DNA from 3 places in the [Bacillus] caldolyticus genome. Region 1 is predicted to be linked to each of the others. Evidence: predicted binding sites of a transcription regulator. Region 1 holds the regulator's gene; each other region holds the start of a gene.
The links. Region 1 encodes LexA, which represses DNA repair genes until DNA is damaged. Its sites were predicted from a motif close to CGAACATATGTTCG; they were not measured.

Region 2: addB (helicase-exonuclease AddAB subunit AddB) is a predicted target of LexA. The motif match lies at 3,160-3,173, and genes of this name have one in related genera.
Region 3: recN (DNA repair protein RecN) is a predicted target of LexA. The motif match lies at 1,214-1,227, and genes of this name have one in related genera.

The regions. Positions count from the first base shown of each region.
Region 1 covers NZ_CP025074.1:682,985-688,077, reverse strand. The annotation lists gene hflX (GTPase HflX) at 1-282, shown strand, start outside; gene CWI35_RS03605 (methionine gamma-lyase family protein) at 296-1,567, shown strand; gene CWI35_RS03600 (MerR family transcriptional regulator) at 1,644-2,045, shown strand; gene glnA (type I glutamate--ammonia ligase) at 2,085-3,419, shown strand; gene lexA (transcriptional repressor LexA) at 3,483-4,106, opposite strand; gene yneA (cell division suppressor protein YneA) at 4,259-4,564, shown strand; gene CWI35_RS03580 (YneB family resolvase-like protein) at 4,584-5,093, shown strand, end outside.
Region 2 covers NZ_CP025074.1:1,297,226-1,302,318, reverse strand. The annotation lists gene aceA (isocitrate lyase) at 1-741, shown strand, start outside; gene CWI35_RS06790 (hypothetical protein) at 871-1,065, shown strand; gene CWI35_RS06785 (competence protein ComK) at 1,186-1,719, shown strand; gene CWI35_RS06780 (TVP38/TMEM64 family protein) at 1,822-2,445, shown strand; gene lepB (signal peptidase I) at 2,442-2,990, shown strand; gene addB (helicase-exonuclease AddAB subunit AddB) at 3,214-5,093, shown strand, end outside.
Region 3 covers NZ_CP025074.1:3,167,078-3,172,170, reverse strand. The annotation lists gene recN (DNA repair protein RecN) at 1-1,170, opposite strand, end outside; gene ahrC (transcriptional regulator AhrC/ArgR) at 1,297-1,746, opposite strand; gene CWI35_RS16490 (TlyA family RNA methyltransferase) at 1,803-2,651, opposite strand; gene dxs (1-deoxy-D-xylulose-5-phosphate synthase) at 2,655-4,547, opposite strand; gene CWI35_RS16480 (polyprenyl synthetase family protein) at 4,795-5,093, opposite strand, start outside.

The DNA of each region.
Region 1 (5,093 bases):
TCGGAATTCATTCCGACAACGACTGCTTCCATCATGATCAGCGCGCTTTCCGCCGCCGACATTGACCGGCTCCGCTATTTTCTTGAAGAGGCGGTGAAACAGCAAATGGCCCGTTACGACGTGTCGATCCCAAGCGGTGAAGGAAAATTGCTCGCTCGGTTAAAATCGGACACCATTTTGCACGAATGGCATTATAATGAACAGGGAGGCACGTACGACTGCCAAGGGTACGTGCTGCCGACGCACCCCTTGTATGGGGAGCTGCAATCATTCCAACGGTAGAAAGGGTTCATCTATGTTTTGGACACAATGGAGACACGGAGAAACCATCGCTCTTCTCATCGAGGAAATCGAAGCACAAATCGCGCCGATTCACCGCCGCATCGATGAACTGGTCGACGTCAACCAATACCGCGTGCTTGAGAGCTTCCGTCGCCATCAAGTGAGCGACGCCCACTTCATTCCGTCAACCGGTTATGGGTATGACGATGCGGGCCGCGATACGCTCGATCGCATTTTCGCTGATGTGTTTGGAGCGGAAGCGGGGCTTGTGCGCCCGCAAATCATTTCCGGCACGCATGCGATTGCGATCGCGCTGTTTGGCGTGTTGCGCCCGGGCGATGAGTTGCTTTACATCACGGGCGCTCCGTACGATACGCTTGAGGAAATCGTCGGCGTCCGCGGCCGCGGCGTCGGCTCGCTGAAAGAGTTTGGCATTCGTTATCGCAGCGTGCCGCTCACAGCGGAAGGGATGGTCGATTTTCCGGCCGTTCGCGAAGCGATCCATGAGCGGACGAAAATGATCGGCATTCAACGTTCGCGCGGCTATGCGGACCGGCCGTCGTTTACTGTCGAAGAGATCGGCGACATGATTGCATTCGTCAAGTCGATCAAACCGGATGTCGTCGTGTTTGTCGACAATTGCTACGGAGAATTCGTCGAGGAGAAAGAGCCATGCCATGTCGGCGCCGATTTGATGGCCGGCTCGCTCATTAAAAACCCGGGAGGGGGCTTGGCGAAAACGGGCGGCTACATTGTCGGCAAGCGGGAATATGTGGAGGCGTGCGCCTATCGGATGACCTCGCCGGGCATTGGAGCGGAAGTCGGTCCGTCGCTTTACAGCTTGCCGGATATGTATCAAGGCTTTTTCCTTGCGCCGCACACCGTGGGTCAGGCGCTCAAGGGGGCGGTTTTTACGGCGGCGATGCTCGAGCGGATCGGACTAAAAACCTCGCCATCGTGGAAGGCGAAGCGCACGGATTTGGTTCAGTCCGTCCGTTTTGACGATCCGGAACAAATGGTGGCGTTTTGCCAAGCGATTCAGGCTTCCTCCCCGGTCAACGCTCATTTCACTCCGTATCCGAGCGACATGCCCGGCTATGAAGACAAAGTGATCATGGCCGCCGGCACGTTCGTCCAAGGGGCAAGCATTGAGTTGACGGCCGACGGGCCGTTGCGCCCCCCATATGTCGCGTATGTGCAAGGCGGATTGACGTATTCGCATGTGAAAATCGCCGTCTGTTCCGCCATTCAGCGTTTGCTTGAACAGCGGTTGATTTGTTTGTGAGGAAACATCACGTTTCATTGACTCATTTCCTAACATTATGGTAAAATAAAGGTATCAAAAGCGAGGAGGAATTGGCATGAGCAGCCAAATTCGTCGTTCCATGCCATTGTTTCCGATTGGGATTGTGATGCAGCTGACCGACTTGTCGGCTCGGCAAATCCGCTATTATGAAGAGCACGGCCTCGTTTCGCCAGCGCGCACTGAAGGCAACCGGAGGCTGTTTTCGCTCAATGACATTGACCGCTTGCTGGAAATTAAAGATTTGATCGACCAAGGCGTCAACTTGGCGGGCATTAAGCAAATTTTTGCCGCGCGGGAGGAAGGACGCCACCAGCAGGCGGAGAAAGTCGAAAAAGTAGGAAAACCGAAGCTGTCGGACGAAGAACTGCGCGAAATTTTGCGGAATGAATTGCTGCAGGCCGGGCGGTTCCAGCGCGCATCGCTTCGCCAAGGAGATCTCGCTCGCTTCTTTCATTAATGACGGAAAATGATTTCCGAGCCGGGGAGGAGTTTGGACATGGCAAAATATACGCGTGACGACATTCTACACATCGTCAAAGAGGAAAATGTCAAGTACATCCGCCTGCAATTCACCGATATTTTGGGCACGATCAAAAACGTCGAAATTCCGATCAGCCAGCTGGAGAAAGCGCTTAACAACAAAATTATGTTTGACGGGTCGTCGATCGAAGGATTTGTCCGCATCGAAGAGTCGGATATGTATTTGTATCCGGACTTGGATACGTTCGTCATTTTCCCGTGGACTTCAGAAAAAGGAAAAGTCGCCCGCTTTATCTGCGACATTTACAACCCGGACGGCACGCCGTTTGAAGGCTGTCCGCGCTATAACTTGAAGCGGATGCTGAAAGAGATGGAGGCGCTTGGCTTCAACGCCTTTAACTTAGGAGCTGAGCCGGAATTCTTCCTCTTCAAGCTTGACGAAAAAGGACACCCGACGATGGAGCTGAACGATCGCGGCGGCTATTTCGATTTGGCGCCGACCGATCTTGGGGAAAACTGCCGGCGCGACATTGTGCTCGAGCTTGAGGAAATGGGGTTTGAAATCGAAGCGTCCCATCATGAAGTCGCCCCGGGCCAGCATGAGATCGATTTTAAATACGCTGATGCCGTAAAAGCGTGCGACGACATTCAAACGTTTAAGCTCGTCGTCAAAACGATCGCCCGCAAACACGGATTGCATGCGACCTTTATGCCGAAGCCGATTTTTGGGATTAACGGTTCAGGAATGCATTGCAACCTGTCGCTGTTCCGCAACGGTGAAAACGCCTTTTTCGATCCGAACGGCGACTTGCAGTTGAGCGATACGGCGCGGCAGTTTATCGCCGGTGTGCTGAAGCATGCGCCGAACTTTACGGCGGTGACGAACCCGACCGTCAACTCGTACAAGCGGCTTGTTCCAGGCTATGAAGCGCCGTGCTACGTCGCTTGGTCGGCGCGCAACCGCAGCCCGCTCATCCGCATTCCAGCTTCGCGCGGCATGAGCACGCGCATTGAGGTGCGCAGCGTCGACCCGTCGGCCAACCCATACTTGGCCATGGCGGTGCTTTTAGCCGCTGGGCTTGACGGCATTCGCAACAAGCTCACTCCTCCGGCGCCAGTGGATCGAAACATTTACGTCATGACGAAAGAAGAACGGCTCGAAGAAGGCATTGTCGATTTGCCGGCAACGCTGCATGAAGCGTTGGAAAACTTGAAGTCCGATGAAGTGATGATTCACGCGCTCGGCAAACATTTATTCGAGCATTTCGTCGAAGCGAAAGAAATTGAGTGGGATATGTATCGGACAACGGTTCATCAATGGGAATTGGACCAATATATGGAACTCTACTGATTCATAAAAAAGCTGCCCTGAAAAAAACGGGGCAGCTTTTTTATGGGCGCAGGCCGGCACGAGTCAGTCGAACAGGCGATAGACGCCGATCACTTTGCCGAGAATCGTGCAGTCGCGGACGATGATCGGCTCAAGATGGGCGTTTTCCGGCTGCAGGCGGATGTGGTCTTTTTCCTTGAAAAACCGCTTCACCGTCGCCTCGTTGTCTTCCGTCATGGCGACGACGATGTCGCCGTTGTTGGCCGATGACTGCTGGCGGACGATGACGTAGTCGCCGTCGAGAATGCCGGCTTCGATCATGCTGTCGCCCATCACTTCAAGCATAAACAGCTGCTCCTCGCCGGCGGCGAGCCGCTTCGGCAGCGGAAAGTAGCCTTCGATGTTTTCCACCGCTGTAATCGGTTGGCCGGCCGTCACCTTGCCGATGATCGGCACCGAGATGATCTCCTCTTTTTCTCTCTCCTTGGCCATATCGTTGTCCAAAATTTCAATGGCGCGCGGCTTTGTCGGGTCGCGGCGGATGTACCCTTTGCTTTCTAGGCGCGCGAGATGCCCGTGGACCGTCGAACTTGACGCCAGTCCAACCGCTTCCCCAATTTCCCGCACCGACGGAGGATAGCCTTTTGTTTTTACTTCCTGTTTAATAAACTCTAAAATTTGCTGTTGTCGTTTTGACAGTTTTGTCATTGTTTCACACCTCTCGCCACATCATTTGCCTTCATTATACCATGCGGAAGACGAAAAAACAAACATAAGTTCGAGTTTTTTATTGACACAAACAAATGTTCCTGGCTATAATGAAGGAAAGCGAACAAACATTCTAGAAAGGGTGGGAGGGAATGAGGAAAACGTTGCTGCACTATGTTTTGTTTTCATTTTTGTTTGCGCTCGTGTTGGCAGGGTTCGTTTACGCCAGCAGCCCGGTCGATAAAAAAGAATACGTGACGATCACGGTCGCTCCCGGCGATACGCTTTGGGGGCTGGCAAAACAGTACGAACAGGAACACCATATGCCGCCTGATGAGTTCATCCGCTGGGTCGTCGATGTCAACCATTTGCCGAGCCCGCGTCTTGCCGCCGGTGAACAAATTGTCATTCCTGTGTTAAAATCAAAGCAGGGCGGCTCGGTGGCCGTCAATCAGTGATGGAAAGAAGGGATTGGCCATGAGGGCGGTCATTTACTGCCGCGTCAGCACGGACAAAGCTGAACAGGAAACGTCGCTCGCGAGGCAACGAGATGAGCTCGAGCAGCTGGCGGCCGAGTGTGGATTTGAAGTCGTGAAAGTGATCGCCGAGCAGGCGAGCGGTTATGAAGCCGACCGCGACGGCGTGTTGGAGCTGCTTTCGCTTTGCGAGGAAGGCGAGGTCGATGTGCTGCTCATTCAAGATGAAACGCGGCTTGGGCGCGGCCATGCGCGCATGGCGGTGCTGCATTGCTTGAAAAAGCAAGGGGTGAAAATATACAGCGCCAGCCACCGCGGGGAGATGCCGCTGTCGGAGGCCGATGAGATGGTGTTATCCATCATCGCTATTGTCGAGGAGTACCAAAGAAAAATACATAACGCCAAAATTAAGCGTGGCATGCAGCGAGCCATCGCCAGCGGCTACCGACCGGAGCGGAACCTAAGGCGCCGGGGCGAAAACGCCGGGCGCGATCGAATCGATCTGCCGGTT
Region 2 (5,093 bases), 610 kb from region 1:
TCATCGGAGAAAAAATGCGGCCATTTAGGCGGCAAAGTGCTTTTGCCGACGCAAACGGCGATTCGCAACTTGATTGCGGCGCGGTTGGCCGCCGATGTCATGGGGGTTCCGACGGTGCTCATCGCACGCACCGACGCGAACGCTGCTGACTTGATCACAAGCGACATCGACCCGCGCGATCAAGCGTTTATCACTGGAGAACGGACACCGGAAGGCTTCTATCGCACAAGAGCCGGTTTGGATCAAGCGATCGCCCGCGGGCTTGCCTATGCGCCGTATGCCGACCTCATTTGGTGTGAGACGAGCGAGCCGAATTTGGATGAGGCGCGCCGGTTTGCCGAAGCGATCCATGAGAAATTCCCCGGCAAGCTGCTGGCGTACAACTGCTCGCCGTCGTTCAACTGGAAGAAAAAATTGGACGATGAAACGATCGCCAAATTCCAGCAAGAGCTCGGCAAAATGGGATACAAGTTCCAATTTGTCACTTTGGCTGGCTTCCATGCGCTCAATTACAGCATGTTCGAACTGGCGCGCGGCTACAAAGAACGCGGCATGGCGGCGTACGCCGAGCTGCAGCAAGCGGAATTTGCCGCCGAGAAGTACGGATACACGGCGACGCGCCATCAGCGCGAAGTCGGCACGGGCTATTTCGACGAAGTCGCCCAAGTGATCTCCGGCGGCCAATCGTCAACAGTCGCTTTGAAAGGATCGACCGAAGAAGAACAGTTTACAGCCATCTAATGCCGATCACCAGCAAAGAGACGCCCGGCTTGGCCGGGCGTTTTTTGTTTGAGACGAAGAGCCTCCTTGCTTCCATCGCATAATAAGGAAAAAAATGACGCATCCTATGGAGTACAAGGAGGCGATGTAATGGAAAAGAATCAAGGCGATCTGCCGGAGCTGATGCCTGCCGAGTTTCGCGTCAGTACGGATCTTCATGTTGAGCAATGGTCGATGAATGAAGAGACGTATGCTGGCGACTCGGTCGGCGAGCATACCGCGTTGGAACAGGCGAATGAATATTTAGCGTCCAAAGAAATCGGCCAAACGTTCGAAAACTCCTAGAACACCCATGACGATTGTCATGGGTTTTTTTATTAGATTTTTTGCAAAATATAGAAAAAAATAACTACTGATGGTATGATAGGAGTAGTGAGCGAGTTGATTAAGGGAGGAGACGAACGGATGAAAGTCAATGAATTCATTGTATTGGAACAATTCATCGTAAGCCGTTATACGATGGCGGTTCTCCCATACTTTTTAAACAGCGATGTGTATGCGAAAGTCATTGAAGAGGACGGCGAATATATCATCAAACAAACGCCGATTGACATTATTAAACATAGTTGCGATTACTACGGAAGCAGCTTTCAAGGAAGGAAAGAAGGAACGAAAGCCGTCATTGGCATCACTCATAAAGCGCCGATCGCCATTGAACCGTCCAATGAAATTTACGTATTTCCAACCGCCTCTCCGCGTGACTCCCGCTGCGTTTGGCTCTCGCACATGCACGTCTATCGGTATGAGCCTGCCAAATATGAGCGGACCATCGTTTATTTCCGCAACGGAAAAAGCATATCCCTCGATGTTTCCTGCAAATCGTTCATCAACCAGTTATACCGAACGGCTCAACTTCGAACGAAATTATCCGAGCGGATGGAAGCGAGGGAGCGCAAACTCCAATACATATTTCGCATGCAGCAAGAAAAACAGAGTTAGCTGAACAAATTGATAAAAATGGTTTTTCCTAAAGATGAGTTCAAATTAGGCGCCTGGACGTGTAAAATAAAGATATAAACGGCATTTGAATGGGGAATAGACATGGATATGGAAACAATCAAACAATGGTTCACGCTCGACAGCATCCTTTCCCTGCTCGAACAATACCGCTCTTTCGGCGTGCTTCCCGGCATCGCAGCGACGTTGCTTGAGTCGTTTTTTCCCATTTTGCCCATGTTCGTCTTCGTGATGGCGAACGCAGCGGCGTTTGGACTATGGAAAGGGTTTCTGATCTCTTGGCTAGGCGCTTCACTTGGCTCGCTCATCGTGTTTTGGCTGACGCGGAAAGTGGGGCAGAAGCGTTTTTTTCACTTTGTCCGCCGCCACCCGAAAGTGCGGCAGTTTATGCATTGGATTGAGCGACACGGATTTGGTCCGCTGTTTTTGTTGTATTGCTTTCCGTTCACCCCATCGGCGCTTGTCAATATTGTTGCCGGACTGTCGCGCATCAGCCGCCAGCAGTTTGTATTGGCGGTGCTGCTAGGAAAGATGATCATGGTGTTTACCATCAGTTTTATCGGCTATGACTTGAAGGCGCTCATCCGTCAGCCGCTGCGCACGGCGATGATCGCCGCAGTCGTTCTGTTGCTTTGGTACGCCGGAAAACGGGTGGAAGCGCGATTTTCGTTGACGGAAGAACAAGGCGGCGAGGAGGGCGGGGAGTGACGAAGCAAAAAGAAAAACGAGGCCGCCGATGGCCATGGTTTGTTGCCGTTTGCGTTGTCGCCACGCTTCGGTTGTTCGTGTTCAGCAATTACGTGGTGGAAGGAAAATCGATGATGCCGACGCTAGAGAGCGGCAATTTGTTGATCGTCAATAAGCTTTCCTACGACATCGGGCCTATTCGCCGGTTCGACATTATCGTTTTTCACGCCAACAAAAAGGAAGATTACGTCAAGCGGGTTATCGGCCTGCCTGGCGATCGGATCGCGTACAAAAATGACATCTTGTATGTCAACGGAAAAAAAGTTGACGAACCGTATTTGCGCCCGTATAAACAAAAGCTGCTTGACGGCAGGCTGACCGGGGATTTTACGCTTGAGGAGGTGACCGGGAAAACACGGGTGCCTCCCGGCTGCATTTTCGTTCTTGGCGACAACCGGCTTAGCAGCTGGGACAGCCGCCATTTTGGATTTGTCAAAATCAACCAAATTGTCGGCAAGGTGGACTTTCGCTACTGGCCGTTTAAACAGTTCGCCTTTCAGTTTTAACCTTAATCTCGAAAGGAGTCTTCCGCTTCTATAACGAAGTGAAGCGAGGTTGTTCAGTCGTCCGACAGTCGCTGACATGTCGGCTGGCTCTACAAAAAGAAACAAACGTTAACGTTTCAGATTGCCTCTATATAACCCGCAGCCGAAGGGCGTTTTTTCTTCCCAAAAGCGAACATACGTGCTAAAATAAAACAAATAAAGGAAACGAATGGTGGTGGATACAATGTCGCTGCGGTTTTTGCTCGGACGGTCAGGAAGTGGGAAAACGGCTGTCTGCCTCGAAGAAATTCGCCGCCAGTTGCAAGAGGATCCAAAAGGAAGGGCGATCGTCTATCTCGTTCCGGAGCAAATGACATTTCAATGCGAATACGCGTTGATACATACCGAGGGAGTGGGCGGGATGATTCGCGCCCAAGTGTTCAGCTTCACCCGTCTCGCTTGGCGCGTGTTGCAGGAAACAGGCGGCATGACCCGGTACCATATTCATGATGTTGGTGTGCAGATGATGATCCGCAAAATTATTGAGCAACGCAAACAAGAGCTGAAACTGTTTGGCCGCGCGGCGGACAAACATGGGTTTATCGAGCAGCTGAACGAAATGATCACCGAATGCAAACGGTATTGCCTGACGCCGGGCGAACTCCGCCGACATGCCAAGGCGTTCGAGGATGGGCCAAGCCAGCCGGGCCGCCGCTTGCTCGCTGACAAGTTGAGCGATGTCGCGCTTGTGTATGAGGAACTTGAGCGGAGTCTTATCGGCCACTATCTTGATTCGGAAGATTATTTGCGCTTGCTCGCTGAGCATATTCCGCGCTCAAGTTATTTGCGGGATGCCGATATTTACATCGACGGCTTTCATCATTTTGCGCCGCAAGAATATATGATCATCGAACAGCTTCTTCGCCATTGCCGGCGCGTCACCGTTTGTTTGACGATCGACCGCCCGTATGACGACGGAATGCCGGACGAACTTCATCTCTTTTATTTGCCGGCGCAAACGTACCGCCAGCTGAGGGAGTTGGCGCTAAGCAATGACATTGCGATCGAAGAGCCGATCGTGCTTTCGGCCAACCGACGCCATGAAGACAGGGCGCTCGTTCATCTTGAGGCGCAATTTCACCGACGCCCGTTGCTTCCATATGGTGCAAAGACCGATGCCGTCCATCTTTATGAGGCGTCCAATCGCCGAGCGGAAATCGAAGCGGTCGCACGCGAAATCATCCGCCTTGTCCGCGATGAAGGGGCGCGCTATCGCGACATTGCGCTGATCATCCGCCAGACGGAGGCGTACCGCGATCTGGTGAAAACGGTGTTTTTTGATTTTGGGATCCCGTATTTTATGGATGAAAAAGAACCGATGCACCACCACCCGCTCATTGAACTCGTGCGCGCTGCCTTAGAGACGGTCGTGACGCGTTGGCGATATGAAGCGGTGTTTCGGGCGGTGAAAACGGATTTGCTTTTTCCAACGGACGGCGATCTGCACATGTGGCGCGAGGCGGCCGACAAGCTCGAAAACTATGTGCTTGCTTACGGAATCAAAGGGGATAAGTGGACAAACAATGAGCGCTGGGCGTATCGGCGCTATCAGGCGCTTGACGGTTTGAACGTACCACAAACGGACGAAGAGCGGCAGTTTGAGGACATGCTCAATGAATGGCGCGAGGCGTTGGCCGCTCCGCTTCGCCGGTTGGAGCGCCGTCTGCGCCGGGCGGAGGACGGACGCGGGTTTTGTATGGCATTATATCTGTTTTTGGAAGAATTGCAGATTCCAAAAAAACTAGAGAAAATGAGCGCACAAGCGGAAGCGGACGGCCGCCTCGTTGAAGCGCGCCAGCATGAACAGGCGTGGAACGCCGTCGTCGATTTGCTTGACCAATATGTAGAAATGCTCGGGACAGAATCACTGCCGCTCGCTGAGTTTGTCAAGATTATCGAGGCTGGGCTCGATCGGTTGGAGTTCTCCCTTGTGCCGCCGGCGATGGACCAGGTGATCGTCGCTCAGCTTGATCGCTCTCGTTTAATTGACATCAAGTATGCGTTCGTCATCGGCGCCAACGATGGCGTTATTCCAGCAAAAGTGAAGGAAGACGGGCTGATGGC
Region 3 (5,093 bases), 970 kb from region 1:
CATGTACAAGTCTTTCAGTTCTTGATGAATGCGCTCAATCAGGCGCCGGGCATATGTTTGCCGAACAGCGGTGACGTTTTTCGCCTCCGTGAGCAACTCGTCCGTCACCAGAGCGAGCTGCTGCGTAAGCTCATGCACATGCGTTTCGCGATTTTCGATTGTCTCGATTTCCTCGGCGATCGTCTCGGCATAGTGCAAAATATCGGCGATCGTCGCCCCGTATTTTCGTTTGAGCTGCCCGATTTCCGCGAGACGGCTTTCAATGGCATCGAGCCGCTCTGGGTCGTATTCCATCTCCTCAATTTGATCGCGCAGCTTGTACATGACTTCCTCGAGCAAATAGTAGCAGTTCGCCGTCGTTTCATGCGCATCTTTGAGCGCTGCATCCATGCCTGCGACGTCATCGAGATGGCGCATCGCCTCCCCGATGGAATCAAGCCCGCGTCCCTCTCCGGAGAGGGCCTCATAGCTTTTCTGCAGCGCGGTATAAATTTTTTGAAAATTGACGATGCGAACTTTTTCCTCCATCAGCCGCTCGTCCTCGCCCGGCTCGAGCGCCGCCTGCTCGATTTCACGCAGCTGAAACGTCAGCAAATCAAGCCGGTGCGCCATTTGCTGTTCATTTTCGCTCAGCTTTTTCAATTTGTTTCCGAGCTCCTCATACCGCTCGTAGACCGCGCGGTAGCGAGCAAGCGCCTCTGCCGCCTCTAGGCCGCCGAACTCGTCTAAAAGCGGCAGATGGCGGGACGGATCCATCAGTTCTTGATGTTCATGCTGGCCGTGAATATCAACAAGCGTCGCCCCGATGTCGCGCAGCACCGCCGTCGTGACGAGCTTGCCGTTAATGCGGCAGACGCTTTTGCCGTTGGCGAAAATATCGCGGCGCAACACGATCATGCCGTCGCTGGCGTCGATGCCAACGTCTGCGCATTTTTGCCAGCACGGATGGCGGTCATCATCAAGCAAAAACAGCCCTTCGATTTCCGCCTTTTCCGCTCCAAAGCGGACAAATTCAGCGGAGCCGCGTCCGCCGATCAACAAATGAATCGCGTCGATGATGATCGATTTGCCGGCTCCCGTTTCGCCGGTTAACACCGTCAGCCCTTTGTCAAACGACAACGAGAGCGACTCGATAATGGCGAAATTTTTAATCGACAGCTCGGCGAGCATTTCACCACTCCTTGCCTGTCCGATTAATTCCACTTTTGATTATAGCACGTATGTTCGGATTTGCAAACGAGGACCGCCCTGTCGTTCCGTCCTTGAACGTGGAACGGAAGCTGGGCCGGTCCTCGCCTAGAGCATGGACAACAGCTGGTCGGACACTTTTTCCGCATCTTTCGGAGTACGGCAGATGATCAGGCACGTATCGTCGCCGCAAATCGTACCGACGATTTCGTTCCAATCCAAATTGTCGAGCAAGACGCCGACGGCATGGGCGTTGCCCGGCAGCGTCCGCAACACAAGCAAGTTGCCCGTTCCGTCAAGCTTCACAAACACATCAACAAGCGCCCGCTTCAGCTTTTGCAACGGATTGAAGCGCTGGTCGGACGGAAGGCTGTACTTGTAGCGGCCGTTGGCCATCGGCACTTTGACGAGCTGCATTTCTTTAATGTCGCGCGAGACGGTCGCCTGGGTGACGTTAAAGCCAGCTTCTCTCAGCCGGTCGACAAGCTCGTCTTGCGTTTCAATGTCATGGTTCATAATGATTTCGCGAATTTTAATATGCCTTTGCCCTTTGTTCACATTGCGCCACCTCCCCGCTTTTCAAAGTGCAGAGCAGATTGTCCGTCCCGCCGACGCTATTTGCCGCTTGGCTCCACGCTCCCCGCCCGCAATCGGGCATGCGCCTCGCTCACCACGTCGGCGACGGATGCTGGCAGTCGGTTTTCTCCCTCCCGGTTTCCTCCAGGATAGGCAGCATGAAGCAAAAATTCAATATTGCCGTCGCCGCCGGTAATCGGTGAATACGTTAAATGAAGAACATCGAACCCTTCCGCGCAGGCGAATTGAATGATCGATTCGAGCACTTCCTCGTGAATGTTCGGATCGCGGATGATCCCTTTTTTGCCGACCTTTTCCTTGCCGGCTTCAAACTGCGGCTTGACGAGAGCAATCACATCGCCGCCCGGCACCATGACCGTCTTGACGACCGGCAAAATGAGCCGCAGCGAAATAAACGAGACATCGATGACAGCTACTTCCGGCAGCCCTTTCGTAAACTGATCCGGCGTCACGTAGCGGAAGTTCGTCCGCTCCATTACAACGACGCGCTCGTCTTGACGCAGCTTCCAGGCAAGCTGGTTGTAGCCGACATCGACGGCATACGTCAGCTTCGCCCCATGCTGCAAGGCGCAGTCGGTGAAACCGCCGGTCGACGCGCCGATGTCAAGAACAATTTTATTTTCCACGCGAATATGAAACTCGCGCAACGCTTTTTCCAGTTTCAACCCACCGCGGCTGACGTACGGAAGCGGGTTGCCTTTCACCTCAAGCGGAATGTCAACCGGTACTTTTTCCCCGGGCTTATCGAGTCGAACGTCGTTTGAATAGACAAGCCCGGCCATGATCGCTCGCTTCGCCTTTTCCCGCGTTTCCGCCAGCCCTCGTTCGACAAGCAGCACATCGAGCCGTTCTTTTTTTCCTTTCATGTCTCAAGCCCTTTTCTGTTTTCTTGGCACCATCGTTTTGATGCGGTCGATGATATGGGTCGACGTCAGCCCGATTTCATTGAGCAGCTCGCTGACGCTTCCATGTTCGATAAAGCGGTCCGGGATGCCCATCCGTTCGATGACCGCTCCGTGATAACCATGATCATGAGCAAACTCCAACACAGCACTGCCAAAGCCGCCTTGCAGCACCGCCTCTTCGACCGTTAAGATCGGCAGGCGGCTCTCAAGCAGTTCGTGAAGCATCGCCACGTCCATCGGCTTCAAAAAGCGAGCGTTGACGACTTTCACCGATATGCCGTCTTTCGCCAGCTCGTCGGCCGCCTTAAGCGCCATCGAAATCGTCGTGCCAAACGTCAAAATCGCCGCATCGCAGCCGTCGCGCAACACTTCCCACGTGCCGATTGGGATTTCTTTCAGCTCCTCATCAAGCGGTACGCCAAGCCCGTTGCCGCGCGGGAAACGCATGGCGATTGGCCCGTCGTCGTAGCGGATGGCGGTGTACACCATGTGCTGTCCTTCGTTTTCGTCTTTTGGCATCATCAACACCAAATTCGGCACATGGCGCAAAAAGGCGATGTCAAACACCCCTTGGTGCGTTTCGCCGTCCGCCCCGACCAACCCAGCACGGTCAATGGCGAAAAAGACATTTAAGTTTTGCCGGCATACATCATGGACGACTTGGTCATAGGCGCGCTGCAAAAATGTCGAATAAATGGCCAAAAACGGTTTCATCCCTTGCGTCGCCAATCCAGCCGCGAGCGTTGTCGCGTGCTGCTCGGCGATGCCAACATCAAACATCCGATCTGGGAACTCGCTTGCGAACCCTTCCAGCTTCGAGCCGACCGGCATCGCCGGCGTAATCGCGACGATGCGCGGGTCGGTGCGGGCGAGCCGGCGCACGGTTTCGCTGACAAGCGCGCTCCATGACGGACCGGCCTCTTTCGTTTTGACAAAAGCGCCGGTTTCGATTTTGTACGGCCCTGTGCCGTGCCATGTGCCGACTTTGTCGTTTTCCGCCGGACTGTATCCTTTCCCTTTCTTCGTGATGACATGCACAAGCACGGGGCCTTTCATCTTCTTCGCATAGCGCAAGTTCTCAAGCAAATCCTCAAAATCGTGGCCGTCGACCGGGCCTAAATACGTAAACCCGAGCTCTTCGAAAAACACGCCGGAGACAAGCAAATATTTCAAGCTGTCTTTCAGCCGCTCGGCGGTCGCCGCCAGCTTGCCGCCGACCGCTGGGATGCGCTTGAGCAGCAGCTCCAGTTCATCTTTCACCCACTGGTATTTGCCGGCGGTGCGCAACCGACCGAGGATGTTGTGCAACGCGCCGACGTTCGGAGCGATCGACATTTCATTGTCGTTTAAGATGACAATCATATCCGTTTTCTCATGCCCGATATGGTTGAGCGCCTCAAGCGCCATGCCGCCGGTGAGCGCCCCGTCGCCGATGATCGGCACGATGTATTCATCCGTCCCTTTCAAATCACGGGCGATCGCCATTCCCATCGCCGCCGACAGCGACGTCGAGCTATGGCCCGTTTCCCACACGTCATGCTCGCTTTCGCTCCGTTTCGGGAACCCGGACAGCCCCTTGTATTGGCGGAGCGTGTCGAACGCGGCGGCGCGTCCGGTCAAAATTTTATGCACGTATGACTGGTGTCCGACATCCCAAATGAGCTTGTCTTTTGGGCTGTCGAATTCGCGGTGGAGGGCGATCGTCAGCTCGACGACCCCTAAGTTCGGGCCGATATGTCCGCCCGTTTTCGACAACTTCTCAATTAAAAACCGCCGAATCTCGGCGCTTAACCGTTTCAGCTCAGGAATGGACATGTTTTTGACAACGCGCGGATGGTCAATTTTTGTCAAGTCCAACAAAGATCACTCGCTTTCATTCTGTCGTTCTCCGAGCCGTTTCTCCTCGTACAGGTAGTATTATTATACATGATCCGGCGCGAAAAATCGACTTTTCCCGCCAACGCAGCCCGTCATCACTAGGACGCGTTTTGTGGTGTATCTATAGAACTTGCGGCGGCCGCCCGGCGGAAAACAACCAAAAAAACAAGGCCGCCTCCGCCCCGAAGGAAAGCGAACAACGGGAACAAGAGGCCGCCGCCCCGCATCAGTGGTCGCGGACCGCGACAAGCTCGCAAATGTAGACCAGCACCGCGTCATCGATTTTGGCTTGTTGCAAATGGCGCTTCGCGGCGTCGATGTGAAACGCCAGTTTCTCTTTGGCACCGCCTAGCGAAAGAAGCGCCGGATATGTCGCCTTCTTGTTGTCGCGGTCGCTGCCGACTCGCTTGCCGATTTTTTCTTCCATTCCTTCAATGTCCAAAATATCGTCGCGAATTTGAAAGGCGAGGCCTAAATGTGCGGCGAACTCGTTGAGTTCGCGCGTCTGCCGACCATCGGCGCCGC